DNA from 3 places in the Pengzhenrongella sp. genome. Region 3 is predicted to be linked to each of the others. Evidence: predicted binding sites of a transcription regulator. Region 3 holds the regulator's gene; each other region holds the start of a gene.
The links. The regulator LexA, encoded in region 3, represses DNA repair genes until DNA is damaged. The targets are predictions, from matches to a motif close to TCGAACANNTGTTCGA.

Region 1 (3,277 bases), on a different contig from region 3:
GGAAGAATTGGTGCGCCAGTCGCGCCATTTCTTCCCGTTCCCGCGCCCGACGACGGGGTCAGGTGCCGGTGACCATCCAGGTGGAGCCGCGGGCGCGTAGGCCCGTCGTGAGGGCGCGGGCCAGCATGAAGACGCCGGCGAAGGCCGACCAGAGCCACGCCAGGCCGGTCACGCCGTCGGGCGCCCAGGCGCGGACGGCGAGGGCGACCGGCACGAACGCGACGAGAGTGAGCATGCCCGTCGCGGCGAGGTAGCGGCCGTCCCCGGCGCCGATCAGGACGCCGTCGAGCACGAAGACCCAGCCGGCCATCGGCAGGAAGACCGCGACGATCACCAGCGTGACGGCGACCGCGGAGCGCACCTGCGGGTCGGGGGTGAACAGCGGCGCGAGCCACCAGCCGCTGACCGCGACCGCGACGCCGAGCACGACCCCGGCGCCGGTGCCCCAGGTCAGGGTGCGGCGCAGCACGGCGCGCGTCTGGGCGACGTCGGCGGCGCCGAGCGAGTGCCCGACGAGCGCCTGCGCGGCGATCGCGAGGGCGTCCAGCGCGAGTGCGATCAGTCCCCAGATCGAGCTCACGACCTGGTGCCCGGCGAGGGCGACCTGGCCCAGCCCGGCCGCCACGAACACGGTGAGCAGGATCGCCAGGCGCAGCGAGAGGGTCCGCACGAGCAGCGGCGCACCAGCCCGCGCGGTGGCCCAGATCCCGCCGACCGCAGGGCGCAGCGACGCGCCGGCCTTCCGCGCACCCCGCACGACGACGATCGTGAGCACGAACGCCATCGCGAGCTGCGCGATCGCGGTGCCGGCGCCGGAGCCCGCGATACCGAGTCCGGCTCCGTAGACGAGCGCGACGTTGAGGATGGTGTTCGCGACCGCGCCGGCGGCGGCGACCCACAGGGGCGTGCGGGTGTCCTGCAGGCCGCGCAGCGCGCCGGTCGCGGCGAGCACCACGAGCATGCCCGGCAGGCCCGGCGCGGACCAGCGAAGGTACGTCACGGCGTGCACCGCGACCTCGGGCGTGGCACCGAGGGTGGTCGCGGCCCAGGGCGCGGCGAGCCAGGCGACGGCGGCCAGGAGCACGCCGAGGCCGGCCGCGAGCCACATGCCGTCCACCCCGAGGGTCAGCGCGCCGGTCGGGTCGCCCGCGCCGATCCGCCGCGCGACGGCGGCCGTGGTCGCGTAGGCGAGGAACACGCACAGCCCGACGAGGGTAAGCAGGACCGTCGAGGCGAGGGACAGCCCGGCGAGCTGGGGCGTGCCGAGATGACCGACGATCGCGGAGTCCGCGAGCACGAACAGCGGTTCCGCGACGAGGGCACCGAGCGCCGGGACGGCCAGCGCGAGGATGCGGGCGTCCAGGGCGCGGTCGCTCCGTCCACGCCTTGGATCGGGTTTCAAGCAATCTCCTGTCCACAACCGGTGCCTGGCATCGGTGCCGCTCACGCCCGGGATCGGCCGACGTCGTCCACGATATCCACAGGGATGTCCACCACTTGTGCACAACCGCATGCCGGACGGTCCACAGGTTGCCCACAGGTGTGCACACAGGGCGCGTTGTGGTCTCCCAGCAGGACGCCTAACCTCGCGTAGGCGTTGACCCGGAGTCCGGAGCGCGGCTTACGGGTATTGACTGTCCGACCCTCCAGGTAGAACAGCTGTACAACGAAGTGCAATGAGTCTGGGGTGGGCTGGTGTCGATCGACGAGCTGGAGCAGGGTTACTCGGCAGGCGCGGGTCGGGGCGGGTTCGATCGGACGCCTCCGCAGGACCTCGCGGCGGAGCAAAGTGTCCTCGGCGGCATGATGATCTCCAAGGACGCGATCGCCGACGTCGTCGAGCAGCTCCGCGGCACCGACTTCTACAAGCCCGCCCACGAGGCCGTGTACAACGCTGTCCTGGACCTCTACGGCCGCGGCGAGCCGGCCGACGCCGTCACGGTCTCGGCCGAGCTGACCAAGCGCGGCGAGATGGCCCGCATCGGCGGCGCCCCGTACCTGCACACGCTGATCTCGATGGTGCCCACCGCGGCCAACGCGGGGTACTACGCCCGGATCGTGCGCGAGCGCGCGGTGCTGCGCCGACTCGTCGAGGCGGGCACCCGGATCGTCCAGCTCGGCTACGCGACCGAGGGCGGCGACGTCGACGAGATCGTGAACAACGCGCAGGCCGAGGTCTACGCGGTCACCGAGCAGCGCACCTCCGAGGACTACCTGCGCCTGGGCGAGGTGATCGGCGGCACGGTCGACGAGATCGAGGCGGCCGGGCACCGTGGCGAGGGCATGATCGGCGTGCCCACCGGCTTCGCCGACCTCGACAAGCTCACCAACGGGCTGCACCCGGGCCAGATGATCGTGCTGGCGGCGCGGCCGGCCATCGGAAAATCGACGATGGGGCTGGACATCGCCCGGTCCGCGTCGATCAAGCACAACATGACCTCGGTGGTCTTCTCCCTCGAGATGAGCCGCAACGAGATCACGATGCGCCTGCTCTCGGCCGAGGCGCGGATCCACCTGCAGAAGATGCGCAACGGTTCCATGGGTGAGGACGACTGGCAGAAGCTCGCCGGCACCATGGGCAAGATCTCCGAGGCACCGCTGTTCATCGACGACTCGCCGAACATGTCGCTCATGGAGATCCGCGCCAAGTGCCGGCGCCTCAAACAGAAGCACGACCTCAAGCTCGTGATCATCGACTACCTGCAACTGATGAGTTCCGGAAAGCGCGTCGAGTCGCGCCAGCAGGAGGTCTCGGAATTCTCCCGCGCGCTCAAGCTCCTCGCCAAGGAGCTCGAGGTCCCGGTCATCGCGATCAGCCAGCTGAACCGTGGCGCCGAGCAGCGTACGGACAAAAGGCCCGCAATGAGCGACCTTCGCGAATCGGGTTGCCTGACTGCCGATACGCGGATACTGCGCGCCGACACCGGCGCCGAGACGACGATGGGCGAGCTGTACGCGCTCCGCGCCACCGACGTGCCCGTGTGGGCGCTCGACGCGCGTCTGATGTACGTCCGGCGGCACCTGACGCACGTCTTCTCCACGGGCGCCAAGCGGGTGCTGCGGATACGGCTCGCCTCGGGCAAGACGATCACCGCGACCGCCAACCACCCGTTCCTCGCATACGAGGGTTGGACGCCCTTAGGTGACCTCGCGGTCGGTTCGCGAATCGGTGTTCCGCGCCACGTCCCGGGGCCTGAGCAGCTCACCGAGTGGGAAGACCGTCGCGTCGTCATGCTTGCGCACCTCCTCGGCGACGGCTCCTTCGTCAAGCGGCAGC
Region 2 (3,277 bases), on a different contig from region 3:
GGCGACCGGAGAGGTACGCGCCGGTGAGGGACTCCTCGGAGGCGAGCAGGCCCGCGAGGTCGCCCGAGTGCACGACCTTGCCGCCGTGCTCGCCCGCGCCCGGACCGATGTCGACGATCCAGTCGGCGGACCGGATGGTGTCCTCGTCGTGCTCGACGACGATCAGCGTGTTGCCCAGGTCCCGCAGCCGGGTCAGCGTCTCGACGAGGCGGCGGTTGTCCCGCTGGTGCAGGCCGATGCTCGGCTCGTCCAGCACGTACAGCACCCCGACCAGGCCGGAGCCGATCTGGGTCGCGAGCCGGATCCGCTGCGCCTCGCCGCCGGACAGCGTGCCCGCGGGACGCTCGAGGGAGAGGTAGTCCAGCCCGACGTCGAGCAGGAAGCCGAGCCGCGTCTGGATCTCCTTGAGCACCTGCTCGGCGATCGCCCGCTCCCGCTCACCGAGCTCGAGCCGGTCGAGGAAGTCGCGGGCCTCGCGCAGGGGCAGCGCGCAGACCTCGGCGATGGAGGCGCCGCCGACGCGGACGGCGAGCACCTCGGGCTTGAGCCGGGCGCCCTCGCAGACCGGGCACGGGACCTCGCGCATGTAGGCCTCGTACTTCTCCTTGCTCCAGTCCGACTCGGTCTCGCCGTGCCGGCGCTGCAGGAAGGTGATCACGCCCTCGAACCCGGTCGAGTACTGCCGCTCGCGGCCCCACCGGTTCTTGTAGCGGACCTTGACCTCGTGGTTCTCACCGAACAGCACCGCGTCCTTCGCGCGCTGCGGCAGGCCGCGCCACGGCACGTCCATCGAGAATCCGAGGTCGCCCGCGAGGGCGGAGAGCACCCGTGTGAAGTACTCCGAGGAGATCTGCGACCACGGCGCGACCGCACCCTCGGCGAGGGACAGCTCGTCGTCCGGGATCACCAGGTCGGGGTCGACCTCGAGGCGGCTGCCGATGCCGGTGCACTCCGGGCACGCGCCGTACGGCGCGTTGAACGAGAACGTGCGCGGCTCGATCTCCTCGAGCGCGAGCTGGTGGTCGTTCGGGCACGAACGGTGCTCGGAGAACCGTCGCTCGCGCTCCGGGTCGTCGGCGTCCGCGTCGACCAGCTCGACGACGAGCAGGCCGCCCGCGAGGCCGAGCGCGGTCTCGACGGAGTCCGTCAGGCGCCGCTGCACGCCCTCGCGGGCGGCGAGCCGGTCGATGACGACCTCGATGTCGTGCTTGAGCTTCTTCTCCAGCGCGGGCGGCTCGGTCAGCTGGACGACCGCACCGTCGACCCGGGCCCGCGAGAAGCCCTTGGCCTGGAGCTCCTTGAACAGCTCGGAGTACTCGCCCTTGCGTCCGCGGACCACCGGCGCGAGGACCTGGTACCGGGTGCCCTCGGGCAGCTCGAGCAGCTTGTCGACGATCGCCTGGGGGGTCTGCGCCTGGACGCGCTCGCCGCACTGCGGGCAGAACTGGGTGCCCGCGCGCGCGAACAGCAGGCGCAGGTAGTCGTAGACCTCGGTGATGGTGCCGACGGTCGACCGCGGGTTGCGGTTGGTCGACTTCTGGTCGATCGACACCGCGGGCGAGAGCCCCTCGATGAAGTCGACGTCGGGTTTGTCCATCTGCCCGAGGAACTGCCGCGCGTACGCGGACAGCGACTCGACATAGCGACGCTGCCCCTCCGCGAAGATGGTGTCGAAGGCCAGCGACGACTTGCCGGACCCCGACAGACCCGTGAAGACGATGAGCTTGTCCCGCGGGAGATCGAGGTCCACGTTCCGGAGGTTGTGCTCGCGCGCACCCTGCACTACCAGTCGATCGTTCACCTGGCCCATGGTACGGCGAATCCGGTGATACGTACACCTGTTCGAACTCACTTTCGACATGTCGGCGCGTCGCTACGGGGGGCAGACTGGCTCGGGTGCCCCCTCGCAAGCGCGTCAGCGCGATCGCCGCCGCCCCTACGGGCGTGAACCACACGCCCCTGCCGTCGACACCGATCGAGGACTACGCCGTGCTCGGCGACGGCCAGACCGCGGCGCTGGTGTCCCGGACCGGGTCCGTGGACTGGATGTGCCTGCCGTCGTTCGACTCGCCGGCGTGCTTCGCGGCGCTCCTGGGCGGGCCGGAGCACGGGCGCTGGCTGCTCACCGTGCCCGATGCGACCGAGGTCACCCGCCGGTACTCCGGCAACTCGTTCGTGCTCGAGACGACCTACGTCTCGCCGTCGGGCACCGCGGTGGTGCACGAGGCGATGCCGCTCGGGGACGGCCGCGCCGACCTGGTGCGCCGGCTGGAGGTGCTGTCCGGGACGGTCACCGTCGAGCACGAGTGGATCGTGCGGTTCGGCTACGGCGCGTACGTGCCGTGGGTGCGCCGCATCGAGGACCCGGACGGGAACGTGGCGATCCGCGCGATCGCGGGGCCGGACGCCCTGCTGCTGCGGGCCGACCGGCTGCCCATCGCGACGGCGGGCCGCCGGCACCGCGACGTGTTCGACCTGGCCGCCGGTGAGAGCGTCGAGTTCGCCGTCACCTGGACCCGTTCCTGGGATCCCGCGCCCAAGCGCGTGCCGATCCAGAAGCGCCTGGACCAGACCCGCACGCGCTGGGCCGACTGGGCGCTCAGCTGCGAGTACCACGGCTCGTACCGCGCGATCGTGGTGCGTTCGCTCCTCGTGCTGCAGATGCTCACCGACTCCGAGACGGGCGGCATCGTCGCGGCGCCGACGACGTCGCTGCCCGAGCAGCCGGGTGGCGAGCGCAACTGGGACTACCGGTACTGCTGGTTGCGCGACGCGGCGCTCACGCTCGAGGCGCTGCTCGAGTACGGCTACCGCAGCGAGGCGACCGCCTGGCGGGACTGGCTGCTGCGTGCGGTCGCCGGCAGCCCGCGCGACCTGCAGATCATGTACGGCGTCGATGGGCGGCGCGACCTGCCCGAACGTGAGCTGACCCACCTGCCGGGCTACGCGGGATCGCGCCCGGTCCGGATCGGGAACGCGGCCGTCGAGCAGGTTCAGAACGACGTGCTCGGGGAGGTGATGTGCGCCCTGCACATGGCGCGGGACGCCGGTCTCGAGGACACGACCGACAGCTGGTCCCTGCAACGCAAGCTCGTCGAGGACCTGGAGCGCCGCTGGCGCGACCCGGACCGCGGCATCTGGGAGGTGCGCGGCGACCCGCAGCACTTCACACACTCGAAGGTCATGGCCTGGGCGGCGCTCGACCGGGGCGTGCGCGCGATCGAGGAGCACGGCCGGGCGGGCCCGCTCGAGCGCTGGCGCGCGGTGCGGGACGAGA
Region 3 (3,277 bases):
TGATCGCCGCCTCGAAGTCCTCGAGGGAATTGAAGCCCTGATAGACGCTCGCGAACCGCAGGTACGCCACCTCGTCCAGGTCGCGGAGCGGACCGAGGATCGTCAGCCCGATCTCATAGGCGTCGAGCTCGGCGCTGCCGGTGCTTCGGATGGTCTCCTCGACCCGCTGGGCGAGCAGGGCGAGATCATCCTCACTGACCGGCCGCCCCTGGCACGCCTTTCGGACGCCGGTGATGATCTTCTCGCGGCTGAACGGCTCGGTCGCTCCTGATCGCTTGACCACGGACAGGCTCGCCGTCTCGACGGTCGTGAAACGCCGGTTGCACTGCGGGCACTGGCGACGTCGGCGGATCGAGGCGCCATCGTCGGAGGTCCGCGAGTCGACAACGCGGGAATCCGAGTGGTGACAGAACGGACAGTGCACGCCAACCTCCGCTCGGTGGATCTTCCGGTGGCTGTTCCGGCGAGGGCGGTCGCCCCGATCAACTAGATCTGGGCAGCGCGACGGATCCCGGCCCCACATCTGGGGAAAACCTAGAGGTCCACGCGCCCGGACGCAAGGCAGCACCGCAGGGGGCCGCGCGCAACGCACCGCAGGGCGCCGTGCGCAACGCACCGCAGGCGCCACCGCAGGTGCCGGCGCACAAGGCACGAGGCGCCGCGCGCACGGCGACTCTCAGCGCGCCGGCACCAGGATCTGCCGGCCCGCACGCAGGCCGCCGTCGCCGAGACCGTTCAGGGCCACGAGCTCGTCGACCGTATCTCGGACGTCGTCGTGCGGGGCGGTGTAGGCGAGCGCGATGTCCCACAGGCTCTCGCCGGTACTCACGGTGTACGTGTCCACCGGGATCGGGTCGGCGGGCGCACCGGCGACCGCTCGGCCGCCGATCAGCACCACTGCGAACGCCACGAGCACCGCGAGCCCGCCCAGCACGCGGCGTCCGCGTGCCGTGAGCGTCAGCTCGATCTCGCCACTCATGCCCATCGGGTGCATCACTGCTGCGCTCATGTCCCGCTCCTCTTCGGCTGGTTGCTCGATCGGCACGTGGAGATCTTGCCGTCGAACACCTGTTCGTCGAACGTCTGTACGATGTCTAGCACGTGTTCCACCGGTTGTCGAGACACGATCGAACAGATGTTTGAAACATTGCCCTTTGCCTCCTAGGCTGTGGGTACGGAGCAAGCGCACCACGAGCCACCCACACGCTCGGTCGGGCGGGCACGCTAGGAGGAGGAGATCGGTGACAACTCACGGGAGCATCCCGGGCGGACCGCAGGAGCCAGGCAGTCCCCGAGTCAAGGGACACAGTCGCCAACCGCTGCACGCCCTACCGGTCGGTCCGCCGGACAGCGACGGCCTCACCGCGCGCCAACGGCTCGTCCTGGAGACGATCCGGTCGTCGGTCACGAACCGTGGCTACCCGCCGAGCATGCGCGAGATCGGCGAGGCGGTCGGCCTGGCCAGCCCGTCCAGCGTCAAGCACCAGCTCACGGCGCTCGAGCGCAAGGGCTACCTGCGCCGGGATCCGAACCGTCCGCGCGCGATCGAGGTCATGCACCCGGACGACTCACGGCCGATCCAGGCCCTGAAGCCGGCCGATGGCGAGGCCGAGTCGTTCGGCGAGGAGTATCTCGCCGCACGGGACGGCTCCCCGACGCCGTCCTATGTACCGGTGGTGGGTCGGATCGCCGCTGGTGGCCCGATCCTGGCCGAGCAGATCGTGGAGGACGTCTTCCCCCTGCCCCGTCAGCTCGTCGGTGACGGCGACCTGTTCCTGCTCAAGGTCGCGGGCGACTCGATGATCGACGCGGCGATTTGCGACGGCGACTGGGTCGTCGTCCGACGCCAGCCGGTCGCCGAGAACGGCGAGATCGTCGCGGCCATGATCGACGGCGAGGCGACGGTCAAGACGCTCAAGCGCGTGGACGGCCACGTGTGGCTGCTGCCGCACAACCCCGCGTACTCGCCGATCGACGGTGATGCCGCGCAGGTGCTCGGTCGTGTCGTCAGCGTGCTCCGGAAGCTCTGAGAGCAGCGGGAGGCTCACGATGCCCGGACGGATTCGCGACCCCGGCCCCAAGGCCATCCGGGCCGGGCTCGGTCAGGTTCACCATGACCCGCCCGCGCCCGCGCAGGGCGGCGCGGGCGCGGGGCCCGCGGCAGTGCCGGACACCGACGGCGAGCCTGGATCGAAGCCGGTCGGGTCGCCCGACAGCTCCTCGGTCGACGACGCGGCGGAGCCCGGACTCACCTAGGATCGGCACTCGCCGTCACGCCATCGGGCACGGGCACAGCGTGCTCCTCGAACGGTGCCGGGATCGAGAGGTGGCCGGAGATCCGGTCTGCGGCGACGGGTGTCGAGTACAGGTACCCCTGGCCGAGGCGGCACCCCATGGACCACAGCTCGTCCCGCTGCCCAGGCTTCTCGATCCCCTCGGCCACCACCTCGAGGCGCAGCGAGTGGGACAGCGAGATGATCGCGTTCACGAGCGCGCCGGCGTCGGGGTCGCCCAGTCCCAGCCGGTCGACGAACGCCTTGTCGATCTTCAGGATGTCGAGCTGGAGCTGCTGGAGGTACGCCAGGGAGGAGAAGCCGGTGCCGAAGTCGTCGATGGCCAGCTTGACCCCGGCATCGCGCAGGGAGAGCAGCTGCTCCGAGACGGCGGGCGGGTCGAGGGCGAAGATGCTCTCGGTGAGCTCGAGCACCAGCTGACCAGGACGCACGCCGTGGCGGCGCAGCACCGAGCGGACCTCATCGACGAAGCCCGGCTCGCGCAGCTGGCGAGCGGAGACGTTCACGGACATGCGCAGCCCCGGACTGCCGGCACCGGCCCAGGACTCCAGCTGGGCGCAGGCAGCGTCCAGCACCCAGGCACCGAGCTCGACGATCAGCCCGGTCTCCTCGGCCAGCTCGACGAAGTCGATGGGTGGCAGCAGGCCCCGACCGGGGTGCTGCCATCGCACGAGGGCCTCGCAGCCCGTGATCTCGCCCGTCTCGATGGCCACGATCGGCTGGTAGAGCAGGACGAACTCGTCGCGCTGGAGCGCACGTTCGAGGTCGGTCCTACGGGTGAGCCGGTCCAGCATGCGGGTGCTCAGGTCCTCCTCGTAGCGAACGACCTGACCCTTGCCCCGCTCCTTGGCCGCGTAGAGCGCCAGGTCGGCGCACCGCATCTGCTCGGTCAGGTCGAGCGCGTCGTGCTCCTGCGGGGTCACGACGAGGCCGACGCTCGCTCCCATCCACAGGTCCTCGCCGACGACGTCGAACGCCGCGGC

Region 1: a site for LexA is predicted at 1,652-1,667, ahead of VIM26_RS10965 (replicative DNA helicase). Genes of this name have one in related genera too.
Region 2: a site for LexA is predicted at 1,831-1,846, ahead of uvrA (excinuclease ABC subunit UvrA). Genes of this name have one in related genera too.

The regions. Positions count from the first base shown of each region.
Region 1 covers NZ_DATCNW010000187.1:21,456-24,732, reverse strand. The annotation lists gene VIM26_RS10970 (MATE family efflux transporter) at 59-1,402, opposite strand; gene VIM26_RS10965 (replicative DNA helicase) at 1,696-3,277, shown strand, end outside.
Region 2 covers NZ_DATCNW010000161.1:2,435-5,711, forward strand. The annotation lists gene uvrA (excinuclease ABC subunit UvrA) at 1-1,810, opposite strand, end outside; gene VIM26_RS09155 (glycoside hydrolase family 15 protein) at 1,945-3,277, shown strand, end outside.
Region 3 covers NZ_DATCNW010000032.1:28,541-31,817, forward strand. The annotation lists gene nrdR (transcriptional regulator NrdR) at 1-424, opposite strand, end outside; gene VIM26_RS01785 (LysM peptidoglycan-binding domain-containing protein) at 677-1,009, opposite strand; gene lexA (transcriptional repressor LexA) at 1,320-2,030, shown strand; gene VIM26_RS01795 (hypothetical protein) at 2,050-2,256, shown strand; gene VIM26_RS01800 (EAL domain-containing protein) at 2,249-3,277, opposite strand, start outside.